Regions from separate parts of the Methylomonas rhizoryzae genome, predicted to be linked through region 2. Evidence: riboswitches for the same ligand, from Rfam matches in the RefSeq annotation. Region 2 holds a riboswitch; the other holds the start of a gene.

Region 1 (7,976 bases), 140 kb from region 2:
TTTGGCGCTTGGCGCTTTCCACCATGCCGATCATCCGGTCCAGAAAGCTTTCGCCGGGGTTGGTGGAAATGCGCACCACCAGCCAGTCGGACAGCACGCGGGTGCCGCCGGTCACCGAGCTGAAGTCGCCGCCGGACTCGCGGATCACCGGCGCCGATTCGCCGGTAATCGCACTTTCGTCGACCGAGGCCACACCTTCGATGACGTCGCCATCGCCCGGTACGAAGTCGCCGGCTTCGATCAGCACCACATCGCCCCTGCGCAAGCTGGAGCCGGCGACTTTGCTGTAGTTGCTGCCGTATTTCGCTTCATCCAGCTTTTTGGCGGCAATGTCGCGCTTGGCGCTGCGCAGAAAGGCGGCTTGGGCTTTGCTGCGGCCTTCGGCGACCGCTTCGGCGAAATTGGCGAACAGCACGGTGAACCACAGCCATAGCGTAATCGCCAGACTGAAGCCGGCCGGTTCCTCGCCGCCGCCGTTCCAGGCTTGCAGCCACAATACGCTGGTCAGGATGCTGCCGAGATAAACCACGAACATCACCGGATTTTGCCATTGCCGGCGTGGCGTCAGTTTGGCAAAAGCACCGATAATCGCTTGTTGCAGGATTTGCGGGTCCATCAAGGACGTTGAAACGGGTTTGCTGGTCATGGAATGTCCCATCGCTTGTTAGTGTTGGCTGAGCATTTGTAAATGTTCGACGATCGGACCCAGGGCCAGTGCCGGCACGAAGGTCAAGGCGCCAACCATCAGCACGGTGATTATCAGCAGTACCGCAAACAAGGGCGTATGCGTGGGCAGCGTGCCGGGACCGACCGGTACCGTCTTTTTGGCCGCCAAGGAACCGGCAATCGCCAGCACCGGAATCATCAGCCAATAGCGGGAGAACAACATCGCCAGACCCAGCCAGACGTTATAAAACGGCACGTTGGCCGACAAGCCTCCAAAGGCGCTGCCGTTGTTGTTGCCGGCCGATGACCAGGCGTACAGCACTTCGCTGAAGCCGTGGGCACCGGGATTGAAGATCGAGGCCTTGCCGGCGTCCAGCATCAGACTTAATGCCGTGCCGCCCAGCACCAGCAAGGGCGGGATCAAGATGACGATGGCGGCCATTTTCATCTCGAAGGCTTCGATCTTTTTGCCCAGGTACTCCGGGGTGCGGCCTATCATCAGGCCGGCGATGAACACGGCGACGATGGCAAACACGATCATGCCGTATAGGCCGGAGCCGACGCCGCCGAAAATCACCTCGCCGAGTTGCATCAGCCACATCGGCGCCAAACCGCCGAGCGGCGTGTAGGAATCGTGCATCGAGTTGACCGAGCCGTTCGAAGCAGCCGTCGTCGCTACCGCCCACAATCCGGAATTGACGATGCCGAAGCGGGTTTCCTTGCCTTCCATATTGCCGCCAGCTTGTTGCGCGCCGATACTTTGATCGATGCCCAACGCCGTCAGGGCCGGATTGCCGCGTTGTTCGGCCGGCACCGTGACAAAGATCAACGCGACGAACACCAAGGTCATCGCGCCTAAAATGGCCCAGCCCTGGCGGGTGTCGCCGACCATGAGCCCGAAGCTGTAACACAGCGCCGCCGGGATCAGCAGGATCGCCAGCATTTCCAGGAAATTGGACAGCGGTGTCGGGTTTTCATACGGATGGGCGGAGTTGACGCTAAAAAAACCGCCACCGTTAGTGCCCAATTGCTTAATGGCGATTTGCGAGGCGGCAGGACCCAAGGCCAGGGTTTGTTTAGTCGGTTTGCCAGTTTGATTCTCCTCACCCCTACCCTCTCCAGCAGGAGAGGGAGCTAAACCCATAGACTTCGCATCAACCGTATTGTTCGAGGTTTCCAACAAGCTTACAGTCTGATACGGGTTGAAGGTTTGCACCACGCCCTGGCCGACCAGCACTAGGGCCAACACGAACGACAACGGCAGCAGGATATACAAGGTACTGCGGGTCAAATCGACCCAGAAATTGCCTATGCCCCGGGCGTTGCGGCGAGTGAAGCCGCGAATCAACGCGACCAATACCGCCATGCCGCTGGCTGCCGACAAAAAATTTTGCACACCCAACCCCAACATTTGCGTCAGATAGCTCATCGTGCTTTCCCCGCCGTAGCCTTGCCAGTTGGTATTGCTGGCAAAGCTGACCGCGGTATTGAAGGCCGAATCCGGGGGCACCGCCGGCAAGGCTTGCGGATTCAACGGCAGCACGTCTTGAAAGCGTTGCAACAGATAGACAGCCAGCAAGCCGAATAGGTTGAAGGCCAAGGCCGCCCAGGCATACTGCTGCCAGCGCATGTCTTGCTCGGGATCGACCCCGCTCAGACGGTAACACAGCCGCTCGACACCGGCGAACCAGCGGTTCAATCCGACCGACTCGTCCTGGTAAACTCGCGCCATATAACTGCCCAGCGGTTTGGCTAGTGCAATCAACGCGATCAGATAACTAGCGATTTGCAAAAAACCCGGTCCGTTCATCAGAATTTCTCCGGGTAAAACAGCGCGACCAGCAGATAGACAAACACGGCCAAGGCCAGCCCGCCGCTTAACAGATAAATCCAGCTCATGCTTGCTCCCCGAGTGCGCCGCATCCCGTTACTAAAAATACACTAGCGATGAAGAAGACCGCCGTTAACAATAAATAGAGGACATCCATCGGATTCTCCTAATCACAAGATTGAAAGCTTTAACGGATGGTCAATATAAGGATTAGCCGATAAAAATGTCGTAAAAAAATGAACGACGGTTGTAAAGAACAGATAAAAGTTTCAGCGCCCCAGCTGCTGAACCGACGCAGCGCCCATGGTAAAAAATGCCGCAAACCCAAGGTATTGGGGGCAAAGGTTGATTAACGAATTGTCCAGTCAATAATTAAGGGGTGTGAAATTACCGACGTGAATGCGATCAAAGGCTGCTGCGCGTGCAATCGAGCGGTGTCCGAAATACCCGACATCCTTATCACTATCACACACACCAGGAGCGGCAGGTTCAAGCAGATAACGCCTTGATTTTAACTCCGCAAAACATTCCAACAGAACGTTGCGATGAATTTGGCCGGGGTAAGCCGGTCTGCCGGGTTAGGTTGCAGTGTCGGAATAATAACTGCGCCCTGTTAGGCATCTTCGACAAAACTAGGGAATTGAGCATTAGCGCCTTGGACCGCCGAGCCGAACAGGTCTGAATGCCGCCGATTCAGGCAACCAATCGCTTGGAAACCCGGACGCGTTAGGAACTACAGATGCCGGCGCTCAGGCAAGACTGCAACTCGGATTGGCCAAGCCATCGCCCTATCCGGCATCCAGGGTAAGGTTTTTGAAAAGTACTTCCTTGCAAACCCTCAAAACTTGCCTTTGTCTTGTTGATACTCCGGATGGTAAGGCCCGGCGGGAAGACCCTTTGGCGGTTGGAACGCCATGAAATTGGCTTGCCTGGCCAATGGCAAATAATCGGTGATCAGGGCATTGATTGCCGCTGAAATCGCCATCGCGATAGGATCGCTGCCACCGGAACTCTGTGCATAAGTTTGCTGGTTATGCCAAAGCACGGTGCCGGTCCTGGTGTCTTTCAGGACATATTCCATTTCCACTACGACCGACGACGCCAGTACCAAATACTTGGTACTCCAATCCCTGATCGTCACCAACAGCACCGCGTCGGCGCCGAACAGGTCGTAGAAGCGTTCGGCCGGTAATAAGTGAATATGTCCCGCTTCTACCAGCCCGAAATCGCGCAGAATCATGTCGGTCAAATACACCGGAAACACGTAATAGCCGCGTTCGGCCAGCGGTTGAGTGATAGTGGTAATGAAAACCGAATTGGCGGTTACTTCCGGCGACTCGTTGACCACCGGCACCACCACGATCGAACGGGGCGGATGTGCATAAAACGCGTCCAAATTAAGATGCTGCGGCGCGACGCACGCTTGCAACAGGCAGACGATTAACAGACTAAACCCAATTCTCATGGCGCGGCCCGCTGTTGCGTGGGAAGTACGGCGGTTTCGCTGTTCGGCTCCGGCGTTTTTCCCTGCTGCTGAATTTTCTCGATCAATTTGTTCATCAACGCCGTGGATTCCGGATACAGCGTGCGTTCTTTCTGAAAGTAGGCGATGGCGCTGGCTTTATCGCCGCGGGTGTACAATAAAAAACCGTAGTCGGCATACACACCCGGCGGCACGCGGCGCTGATGCTGCTCGGCTGCAGTAATCGTATCGCGCAAATAGGCATCGGTATGCTGACTGTTATTGTCGACATAGCGTTCGTAGAGACTGCTTTCGTAGTCCCCCCAATAAAACAAGCCTTGCGGCGCGCAACCGGAAAGCACCAACAGCATGACGATTCTTTTAGCGCACTCACCAACATACCTTGTCCCTCGACGGTTAAGCATCATCCGCTTCCCTACTTTGAAAGGTTTACGGCTGGGCTTTGCCGCGTGCTTCCAAGGTACTGACCACGTTGTTGATCATATTCACAATGGCCGCATCGATGGCCTTGCCTTCCAGCGTCGAATCAAAGCCTGCCGTGCCGCCAAATCCCAGCGTCGCGGTCGAGGAGATCGACGCTTCGCCGCTGCCTTCCTGGCTATAGAACACTTGGCCGGTTTTCGGATCGACCAAGCGCAACACCACCCGCGCCCGCGCCCGTTGGGTTTTTTCCTTACCGATCAGCCAGACACCGCCGGTGGTATCGCGACCCAACTCCACCACCGAGCCCATGATCAAGGCATCGACGCCGAGCAGATTTTGTTTGAATTCCGGTTCGCTCTTGCCCATCAATTCGGCTTCGGATTTGAGTTTGCTGATGTCCTGCCGCTCCACGACATTGAAATGCTGGGTCGCCATCAGATGGCGCGACAACAAATCGGCCGCCTGCTTGCCAATCCGATCGCCGGATTGATCGGTAAACAAGCCGCTGCCATAGACCGATTCGTTGGTAAACCGGGACACCGCCACCGTCAGGCGGCTGGCTTGCGGCAACGGTGCAAAGGCCACTTGCGGGCCGCGGTCTTCGACGGCTTCATGGATGTCTCGACTTACACAACCGGTAAAGCTGATCAATGAGGCTGTCAATACCAGTGCGAAGGCATATTTCATACGGTTACCTTTGGAGTCAGTGGCTAGCACAAAAGCCAGCCGGATAAATAACATGAATCTAAAACGGTTCAATAGCTAGCGTGTGAATCGCCAGGCTTTCAATTCGGCAGTAAAAAGCCGGACTACCAAAAATGACGTTAACGACGTCGAATTCGGCATTCCGGCTTTCCGAATTTAGGAACCCGCGACTTTCCGCCCCTACCTCACGAGAGGTTTAGCCGCTCGTGTTTTGTGATTTCTACCACAAAGTTATTAGGTATTCTACTGCGTGTTTTTATCTACATCTAATGACAGTGGTTTTCTGAAACTAGCCAATTTCGACATGCGGATAGCCGCTATTTGGCAAATGATCCGGTCACTTATGGCCGAAAAATAGCATCGCTAGCCATGCCAAACGAATAACCGTATCGAATCACCCCACATCGCTCAAATAATCGTTCTTGCCGATTTCTAACCCGTTATGTCGCAGAATGGCATAGGTGATTGTGACGTGGAAATAAATATTTGGCAGCACGAAGTCTGTCAGGTAGGTTAAGCCGGTAAAGGTCGATGTCCGGTCATGCCTGGGTAGCAAGATGGTATTGGCTTCAGCACCATCAATTTGCTCAGCCGTAAACGAATGGATATGTGCCAGCGTTTTATCAACGCGCTCGATCAACTCAAGAAGAGAGTTTTCAACATCGTCAAATTTGGGCGGTTCTTGTCCGGCTAATCGGGAAACGGCACCCTTGGCGACATCGCTGGCAATCTGCACTTGGCGCTTCAATGGGTACATATCGGGATATAGACGTGCGTTGATCAACACCGATGGATCAATCTTCTTAACCTCCGCATAATCGGACGCTTTTTCCAAAATCTGTCGTAATTGCGTCAGACTGCGAATGATCGGGGAAACTGTAATAACGTACATCGACAAAGACATCTGAAGGCTCCTGAGCGGGTGAATCATTCAAGCGCGTAGTGTAAGCCGCTTTATCAAAACGCGCGACAACATGCGAAATCGCATTTGGCTGCCTTGAGGTTAAACTACAGCGCATGACTTTTATTGAGATTTGCTATGGCCGAACAAAAGCCCGTCGGTAAAAAACACGCCAGCAGCACAAGCCAACCGTGCTTATACACCTTGCATATCGAGCTACGGCCCAGTGAAATACGTCCGCCGGTATGGCGAAGGCTGGAAGTCGATGGCCGTGTCAGCTTGGCGAAACTCCACCACTTTATTCAGGCTGCCTTTGGCTGGAGTGACTATCACTTACACCAATTTAAAATTCGGGACCAAATCTACGCGCTACCCGATCCCGAAGATGACCTGGGACTGTTGGACGAGCGCAAAGCCTATCTGAATCGCTTGCTGGCCACCAACGACACCATGCTCTATCGCTATGATCTGGGCGATAACTGGGAACATCTGGTCACCGTGGAAGACATTCGAAAAAATTTAGATAACGATCCCAAAGGTGGCGCCTGGGTGTTGGATGGGGCACGCGCCTGCCCACCGGAAGATGTCGGCGGCCCTGAGGGTTATGCCGATTTTCTGGAAGTATTGCAGGAAGGACCGGATTCTGAAGAAGCCGCATATTTACGTGCATGGGCTGATGGCGAATTTGACCCGGAGCGATTTGATCGGCGATTGGCTAACGCGGCAATCATGCGGATTTTGTTTAACCGGTGGGGCGGCAAATAACAACTTCTGATGTTTGCCGAGCAGTTATCTCCCGACACCTTTCAGATTTCATGGTTTGCTCGAGTTTGAAAATCACTGGGTAGCCTATGAGTCGGGAAACCTTGGCAACACGGCCAATGTCACATGTGATAATGAATGAAGGATGACCCAAGCAATGAAAAAAATAGTTTCCCTGTTGTCGGGACTTTGGCTGGCCGGATGTAGCGTGATGGGCATTAGAAATGCGCCGGAGCCCGAATACCAAGTCCTGTTGCGGGATGGCGAGTTCGAAATACGCGCTTACCCCTCCCTATTGGTGGCCGAAACCCTCGCCGCCGCCGACTACCCGGAAGCGGGTAGTATCGGTTTCAAGCGGCTGGCCGGCTATATTTTCGGCGGCAATACCCGTCGAGAAAAAGTGGTGATGACCACGCCGGTGCTTCGCGAAGCAGAAGGCGAAGAAATTGCAATGACCGCGCCGGTGCTGCAACAAACCGACGGGCGACTGTGGCGCATGTCATTCGTCATGCCCGCGGGCTATAGCCTGGAGACCTTGCCGATTCCGCTCGACACCCACGTCGAGTTGCATCAGCTACCGGCAAAAAAAGTGGCCGTTCTGCAATACAGCGGATCGCTGAGCGAAGGAGCCATTACCCGCAACAGTCAAAAATTGCTGGAATGGCTAAACCAACAATCATTCAAGCCGATTTCTTCAGCACGCTCAGCAGCCTACGATCCGCCGTGGACATTACCCATGCTGCGCCGCAACGAAATTCATGTCGACATTGAATAAGCCGCTATGCCTTCATTGTTTGCTGGTTGCCCACGGCAGTAAGCTCGAATCAAGAAATCAGAACGCTTGAGGCGTTGCTGCGCGAAATGAAGCTTGCATTGGCAAACGACGCGATTGTGCTTTTTTCCCAATCGCCAAACCCACAATCGAGGAGCTGTTTTGTGTGTGATGGGGGACGGTTTTACCCTTTCGACGTTGCTGAAGCAAGCGCCGCAGCGGTTTATCAATTTTGGATCACCAGCTTGAAGCTCTCCGCCGGCAATAGGAGGAAGCCTGATCTTTTCATCAGAACATGACAATGTTCCCGGAATAATTTTCGCGAGTTCGTTAGCCTGACCTTGAACGAAACAATCAGAGATTTGTGTCATGTCAGCTACCGCTATCGATCCCTTGGTTTTAAATAGCTTATTCGACAACCAAAAAAAGTTGG
Region 2 (7,976 bases):
CCGGCATTGGCCGATGACGAGCCAATCCCCCGCGCCCAAAATCCTTGCTCGGTAAAAATCGTAAAAGCCAATCACTTATGGAAAGCGATTGACTTGGTTGACTTCTCGAATCAGCCGCAGCGCCTAGTTGTTTCTACGGCATTCGAGAAGCGGGTTGCAGCCATCCCTGGCTGCCAGTAAGCGGGGGGCTTACTGCAATTGAATACCGCGTGAAGTACCCAAGTCGTAAACGGCAGGGATACGGCAGTTGTTGACGCTTTGCGAAGTGGTTGCGTGGCTGTAAGGGTTTACCGGATAACTGGCTGCGAACACGCCGTTGGTTTCCGGGGTGTAGTTTTTCGGCGACGCCAAGTAACCGCTTTGACCGAACGAGTGGTTGTTGGTAGCGTTCAAGGTGACGATCACGGCCGGGTTGCTGGCCGCTTTGATGAACTCGTCGACGATGGCTTTTTCGCCGGCGTCGAAGACGTGGGTTTTGCTGTATTGGAAGGTCAATTCCGCCCAATCGTGGTATTTGCCTTTGGCTACGTTTTCCAGGGTAGGGGTGATACCGTCGATTTTTACGAAACGCCAGTCTTCGGAGCGGCTGGCATTTTTCTCCAAGCCTTGAATGCCGATAGCCCAACGGGTACCGTAGGTGTTGTTGAATGCGCTGCCGATGGTGTTGGACCCTGAGTCCAGTTCGCCCATGCATTCGGACACGGTACCCGAGGATGACATTTGGTGAACTTTAGTTTCGGCTACCACTTCCGGAACGCTCGTGTTACCGGCTTTAGGCGCGGTCGCGGCGGAGGCGCAAGGATAATTCAAGAAATTGATGCCCATTTGCGCTTTGGTACCGGAACCGTCGGTACGGGTGCAAACGTGCACGCGATGGCCGGTGAAACCGGTCGGTTTATACGCGGCGCTGGCATTGGCGAAGACGTTGGAGGTGCCGATTTTCAGGTCTTGCCAGCTATCGATTTTGCCGGTCAGGATGCTGGCGATTTGATCGCGGGTCAGGCTGGGCATACAGGCCTCTGTTTCCGAACCCACGCAGGCGTTGCCGACGCCGAACTGGGCTTCTTGCAGCGCGTTGCGGAATTTCAAGGTAGCGCCTATGCCGAATACTTGGCCGCCGGCGGATTCGACGTTCAGGAAGTTCACGTCGCTTGCGCTGATTGCCTCGAATCCGCTGGGGGTGTTAACACCGCGGAATTGTTCCGGGTCGACGTCGGAGATACCGAAATCCGGCACCTTGGATTGATACTGGCCGACGGTAGTTTCGGAATAAGTACAGGTAGAGGTACTCAACACGCCGGCAGCCGGCGCCGGAGACGGTACGCTACAAATGCTGGGGTCTACGTTCAAAAATTGGATGCTCGCACTGGCGCCTTTGGCTTCGGCGATGATGGGCGATACGCCGAACGCAGAACCGCCTTTGCTGCGTTTGTAAATCATCAAATTGGTTTTGCCGCCGGCCAGACCGACCAATTGCGGGTTCAGCGGGTTCAAACTACACAGGTAAGCGTCCTGGTCTTTACCCGAACCGTTGTCTTTGAATTTAAACACCGGTTTGGTGCTGTCGCACAAGCGCTCGGCAGCGGTTACCGTGGTGCTGGTAGACAAATGCTCGATGTACTCCAAGGCCGCGGAGGCGCCGGACAAATAAATTTCGTAGGTGTTGGCCGGAGTGACAACCACTTTGCCGTTGCCATCCAGAGTAACGTCGGCTTGCGCCGCACCGCCAAACAAGGCAGCTGCAACCGCAGCGCCCAATACTACGTTTTTCATGACTTTTCTCACTATGAAAGTTTTGAAGGTAGGAAAGCGGCCATTCCCCGCTGTTTGGGGAATGGCTTCAGGCAATTACGCGTTGGCTTTGCGGCGAGCGCCCAGCAGGCCCAGCAGGCCGGTACCGAACAACCAGACCGCGCCTGGGACCGGCACGGCGGCAGGTGCTTCGAAGGTCAGGCTGTTGCCGGCCAAAGTCCATCTTTGCACAAAGGTGCTGGTGAGGTTGTCGCCCGGATTGACTACGATGTCCATCACACCCAATTGAAAGGCCACAGATTCGCCATAAGCCACTTGCGGATCTTGGATCCAGCTACCCCAAATGGAGTCGGCATAGCCGTGCTGACCGGTCATCGGCGAATCGGTGTCCAACGACAATTTGGTATCGTTCAAGTTGCGGTCTTGTACTAAACCGGCATTCACATCGATCGCGTGCCCTTCGATGGCGGATGCAACACTAGAACCCCAGAAAATGCCGTAGTCTTCGCCGGCGGTCGGGTACAGCGGTCCGTCCATGGTGATGGCTGCGCCCAAACCTACCGAGTTACCGACCGCAACCACGTATTTGATTACACTGGTGTTGGCGCCGGTAATGAAATTTTGCCAATTCGGATCGTTGCTAAGATCGTAATTCAACGCGTAAGACGTATTGAACTGGTTAGCCACCAATTCGTCGTAAGTAATACCGGTATCCAACGTGAAGGTTTTACCGGTGGTCCAGTCGTAAGCTGACAAATACGCTTCGTTGTTACCGCCGTCGTAGTACATGACGCTAGCGTTCGCTGCGCCGGCACCTGCCAGCATCGCCATCGCTACCGCCAATTTTGTAAATTTGAACATTGCTATTTCCTCATGTTTGAAAAAGTCGTAGACACGAGGTGACAGTTCAGCCGTCTTGCCGGGCAAGACCTGTAACTTTCCGTCCCCGCCTCGCGGCGGGTTTGGCTTTTACACACTCCTTAAATCGCGGGCCGAATTATCTAACAGATAAACAACGCGGCCTTTCCCCGCTACCATAAAACGAACCGCATCCAACCTACTCCCTACCTCTTCCCTCGCCCTACCCCGGACGTGCCATCCCTATTCCCTTGCCGACTCTCCCTGCACTCGGCAAATGCCTTACATCCAGCGCTGCAACAGCGCTTGGTGTTTGCGCATATTTTTCCAGAGCAAATGAGAGCTTTCAGTTACAAGTGGATTAACGTTGTGTAAAACGTAATACATTGCCGACGCCGATGGTAAGAATGGAACCGAACAGCACGAGATCGAATCGAAATTAGTTTGCCATTTGCCCCAAAGTAGATCATCATACCGGGCATTCGCACCATTACTGTGCGCTTACGCCGCTTGGAGACCGTATGACTACTCGCACCGCTTATGTCGCAATCGCGCTTGCCACTGCCGCCGGCTGGCCGCTGTCCGCCGCCGCAGATGAATTGAACGGTGCTGATACCGCGTGGATTTTAACGGCCTCCGGCTTGGTGTTGTTTATGACGGTGCCGGGACTGGCCCTGTTTTACGGCGGCCTAGTTCGCACCAAAAACGTGCTTTCGGTGTTGATGCACTGTTTTGCCGTGACCGCATTGGTCTCGGTAATCTGGCTGTTCGCCGGTTACAGCTTGGCGCTCAGCGACGGCGGTAGCTGGAATTCGCTGATAGGCGGCTTATCGCGCCTGACCCTGTTGAACATGAACGCCGACACGCTAAAAGATAATCTGCCGGAAACCGTATTTTGCATGTATCACCTGACCTTCGCGATTTTCGCGCCGGCACTGATCGTCGGCGGCATTGCCGAAAGGATGAGGTTTTCCAGCCTGTTATGGTTCGTCGGCCTGTGGGAGCTGTTGATCTACGTGCCGGTCTGTCATTGGATTTGGGGCGGCGGCTGGCTGGCCAAATTGGGCGTGATGGACTTTGCCGGCGGCATCGTGGTGCACGTGGCCGGCGGTACCGGCGCGTTGATTGGCGCGATGATGCTGGGCGCTCGCCGCGGCTTTCCGCGTGTGCCGATGCCGCCGCACAACCTGACCATGACCGCTACCGGTGCCGGCATCCTTTGGGTAGGCTGGCACGGCTTCAGCGCCGGCAGCGCCTTGATGGCCAACGGCGCCGCCGGTGTAGCGATGCTGTCCACCCATATGAGCGCGGCGGCCGGCTCGCTGGCCTGGATGGCCAGCGAATGGCTGCGGTTCGGCAAACCCAGCGGCCTGGGCTTGATTACCGGCATGGTCGCCGGGCTGGGCATGATCGCTCCCTCCGCCGGCTTCATCTCGCCTTTGGGCGGCTTGCTGGTCGGCGCCTTGGCCGGCGGTTTGTGTTTTCTGACGCTTCATATGATCAAACGCCGCTTCGCGATAGACGACACCCTGGACGTATTCGCGATTCACGGCGTCGGCGGCATCGTCGGTTCTTTATTGACCGCCGTGCTGACCCACGAGGCCTTAGGCGGCATCGGCATACTCAGCGAAAACGGCATCGCCGGCCAACTGACCGTGCAAGCGATTGCGGTCGCTAGCGTGCTGATCTGGAGCGCCGGCATCAGTTTTTTGATTTTGAAAGGGCTGGACATGACTCTGGGGCTGCGGGTATCCGCCAACGAGGAGACTGAAGGTTTGGACATTTCCCAGCACAACGAACAAGGCTACAACTTTTAGTCTCCGTTCCGACCCGCCGAAATCGCACTATCGACCGAATGGCGCCAGCCTGCTCGCTTCCGCGCGGGGATGGCCGACTGTCAACGCTTTTCGCCATAGCTAATGGAGTCCGCATGAAATTAATCACCGCCATTATTAAACCGTTTAAAACCGAGGAAGTCCGGGATGCCTTGTCGCAAATCGGCGTATTAGGCCTGACCTTGAGCGACGTGCGCGGATTCGGACGGCAAAAAGGCCACACCGAACTATACCGCGGCGCCGAGTACCGCGTGGATTTCGTCCCCAAAACCAAGCTTGAACTGGCCGTACCCGACGATATGGTGGAACGCGCGGTCGAAGCCATCCTCAAATCGGCCCGAACCGGCAAAATCGGCGACGGCAAAATTTTCGTGACCACCATCGAGCAAAGCGTGCGCATTCGCACCGGCGAAACCGGCGAAGACGCCATTTAGCCAGGCATTCGGCAAGCACATTGATATTGATTCGATATTACTATTAAGTTACAGTGAACGCCGAATTCGGAGACGACTCATGAAATACCGCTTGAAAGTATTGTTATCCGCCGCCCTCAGCCTAGCGCTAGGCCATACGGCCGCCGCCGATGACGACGCCGCCGGCAATCTGGTTAGGGCGCAGCCTTGTGTCAACGGGGAAAACATCGACGACTTGTTGAAACAAAAAGCCCGCCACAGCCAACGGGACTTGGGCTGGCATGTGTATTCGTCCGACGACGGGCTGGAAGTCGAACGCGCATACATGGTCAGTAAAGCCATGGAAATTCGCTATCGGTGGCGCGTCACCGCCGACGGCCAAGTGTTTCCGGCCAACAAACGCGCCGAGGAGCTGTGTTCCTGATGTAAGCACTGCAAGTGCCGCCAAGGAACGCACTCATCGGCAAAACCGTTATCTCGCATGTGGGGTCGCAAATGAAAGCCAAAATCCCGCCGATCGGCATCCGCCGTTGCAACCGCCGCGCCCGGGTAGTAAATGCTGCCCTAAGCGCACCCATGATTGCCTTGGAGCTATTGCTTTGGCCTTGGCGACTATTCAAGCTGCTGAATTTGCTGGTACACGGGCTGGGCCATGCGTTTGCACTGTCGCTCGCCACCCGTTCGTCGCGCTACTTGAGCCGCACGGTCATCCTGGAAAACATTCCCGCCGACAAACTTATTCTCGGCCTACTGCCCGGCGGCAACCTTACGCAGGGCGTATCGCAAACGCCGCACATCGAACTGGACAAGCTGACGGCATGGCAATGCAGACTGGGCGCTGCCGGCGGCATCGCCGCGAACTTGAGCGGGTTGACGGCTGCGGTTCTGCGACAGCCGGAGATATTGGACGTCTCGCCGTTGCCACTCGTTGCCGACCTGTATGTGCTGACCTGTTTTTACGCTACCGCACTGTTGGCGATGTGTTCGTGGCCGGACATCCGGGCCATGCTCTACGGCCGGGCCGCCGCACTGGCTTGTGGTCCGGCCTTCGCCGTGCGTTACGGATTGGATCCCGAAGATAAATCGTCACCGCAGCTGGTTTCCGACCGGCTACGGGAACTGGTGGGAATTCTGGCCCGGGAAGCCTCGACCCGCGGCGGCCAATCCGGCGGCTTTTCCATCATCGTCAAGCGTTTGGATGCCTTGTCCGTCATTTTCGACAAAGCGGTCAAGGGCAAACGCGAAGACATCGTCAAAGTGGTTTGCCGAAAAATGTCGGCGCTGCTGACCAAAGCCCGCCGCGAAGGCTACGGCAAAGCCGGCGATTTCGAAGCAATCCTGCTGCATTTGCGCTATGCCACCGGCGGCGCAACCCATTGGCACAACGCCCAACCGCATTGGTACGAACATTTCGCGCAAATGACTCAGCACAAGGTTGTGAATGGCTGCTTGCACAACGTCAACGGCGAGGTGTTCAACATGATTGCCCACAACGGCGACATGGACGGCGTGCATTTGGATTTGACCCTGAACGCCAAACCGTTCCGGCACTATTTCAGCCAGATGGAAGCGCGCGCGATATTTATGGCGGCGATGCCGGTCACCACCTCCCAAGGCAACTCCGACTCGCGCAGCGTAGCTGAATGGCTAGACTTTCATTTCACTCAAGGCCTGGCGTACAAAGCCCTGCGCTATGCCTATTTCACGGCCGGCCTGGATTACAACCGCGACATCGTCGCCGGTAAATTCAACCTAAACCCGTTACTGCACTGGGCCGAAGAGATCGACATCGAATTGAACAAACTGGGCAGCCAAAACCCTGAGCGCTGTCTGAAACCCGCCGCCCAATCGCTTGCCGACCTGAAAGATTGCCACAAGCAACGCCTACGCGAGATATTGCGGACACGCGCCCACGGCGTGGTTGCCGCCGACCTGCTCGACCAGTTCATCGCCCGCTTCGAAACCGCGTTTTATCATCACGACCTGACCTATGTGATGCGTCTGGCGTCGCGCGACCTGGTCGGCGAATTCGCCTTGATGGTGTGCAGCACCTTGGAACCGCGCTTGGGCGTGTTCTCGCTGACGCAAGCGTTTTCGATCGGTTACAACCGCAGCCGCAACGAAATCTTCGGCAGCGCTGAACCGCAGGGCGTCACCAGCGCGCTCCAGCACGGCCACGCCGACGACGATGCGCTGCAAATTTATTTGCAAGACGGTCAGTTCGCCACTGTGGAATACCGGCCGCAACCCGGCCAAGATCCGATCCGCATTTACGACCGGGCCCAAGCCGACGCCGATTTGGAGCTGTCCCCGGTCATTGCGGCCGGCACCGTCCTGAATGCACCGGCTCACGCCGAGTTCTGCCATTGGTTCGCCGTCAACGGCAACCCGAAAATCGACCGTCACACCCGGCACGAGGTCAACCCGACCGAAGACGTCGGCAAAGACATCAAAGACATCCCCTACGTGTTGCGGCGAATCAGGGAATCCTTCACCCCGCAAGGGGAAAACTGGGACACCATGCAACATTTTGCCGACTTGCTGCTCGAACGCCTGCAAGACGAAACGCGCGAACCGGACAAGCACGATCTGGTGTTGTTCGGCGTCGACTTCAATCAGGATTTGGTGCAGGAATTCAGTCTGGCCCTCCATTCCATATTGCCGGGTCTACGCATTCGGGCGGAAAACTCCGGCAATGTGTTGAAGGAAATGAAACGCACCCGCCGCGAAGGTATCGGCCGCTACAGCCCGCAAACCCTGTTTTTGGGGGTCAGCAATTCGGCGCAAACCCAATCGACCTTGGCCGCTATTCGTAAGGCACGCGAATGGGCCGGCGCGGAACGCTGCTTCGTGCTGAGTCAATGTTTTTTAAACTCCATGACCCAAGCGCTGGGCCAAGGCTTCCACCCCGAAGACCCCTTATTGCCCAACACCTTCGTCAATTTGAGCCATTGGGCGCCGGACGGCAGTTGCGGCCGACGTCGTTCGGAAGCGGCCACCTTGATTCCGGTCGCCACTCACGCGGTCCTGACCGAAATCTTGCTGCATTTGGCGCAAAGGGTACTGGAAACCCGGCAGGCGCTGCAGCAACAAGGCGATAGGGTAGGACTGAAAAAAC

What was found. A riboswitch is a leader RNA that binds a small molecule or an ion and turns the genes downstream of it on or off. The one in region 2 is predicted to bind cyclic di-GMP.
Region 1: linked by a shared signal. The riboswitch ahead of F1E05_RS07725 (CsgG/HfaB family protein) and the one ahead of F1E05_RS20220 (PEP-CTERM sorting domain-containing protein) in region 2 are both predicted to bind cyclic di-GMP.

Annotation. Positions count from the first base shown of each region.
Region 1 covers NZ_CP043929.1:1,670,192-1,678,167, reverse strand. Annotated here, with positions in the region: gene kdpB (potassium-transporting ATPase subunit KdpB) at 1-646, opposite strand, end outside; gene kdpA (potassium-transporting ATPase subunit KdpA) at 665-2,476, opposite strand; gene F1E05_RS07740 (potassium-transporting ATPase subunit F) at 2,476-2,565, opposite strand; gene F1E05_RS07735 (DUF799 domain-containing protein) at 3,336-3,962, opposite strand; gene F1E05_RS07730 (DUF4810 domain-containing protein) at 3,959-4,330, opposite strand; gene F1E05_RS07725 (CsgG/HfaB family protein) at 4,410-5,090, opposite strand; cyclic di-GMP riboswitch class I at 5,242-5,319, opposite strand; gene F1E05_RS07720 (DUF1993 domain-containing protein) at 5,503-6,012, opposite strand; gene F1E05_RS07715 (plasmid pRiA4b ORF-3 family protein) at 6,148-6,774, shown strand; gene F1E05_RS07710 (SOUL family heme-binding protein) at 6,929-7,546, shown strand; gene F1E05_RS07705 (hypothetical protein) at 7,528-7,914, opposite strand.
Region 2 covers NZ_CP043929.1:1,529,084-1,537,059, reverse strand. Annotated here, with positions in the region: gene F1E05_RS07125 (type 2 periplasmic-binding domain-containing protein) at 190-1,773, opposite strand; gene F1E05_RS20220 (PEP-CTERM sorting domain-containing protein) at 1,849-2,613, opposite strand; cyclic di-GMP riboswitch class I at 2,651-2,729, opposite strand; gene F1E05_RS07115 (ammonium transporter) at 3,132-4,427, shown strand; gene F1E05_RS07110 (P-II family nitrogen regulator) at 4,541-4,879, shown strand; gene F1E05_RS07105 (hypothetical protein) at 4,959-5,282, shown strand; gene F1E05_RS07100 (hypothetical protein) at 5,354-7,976, shown strand, end outside.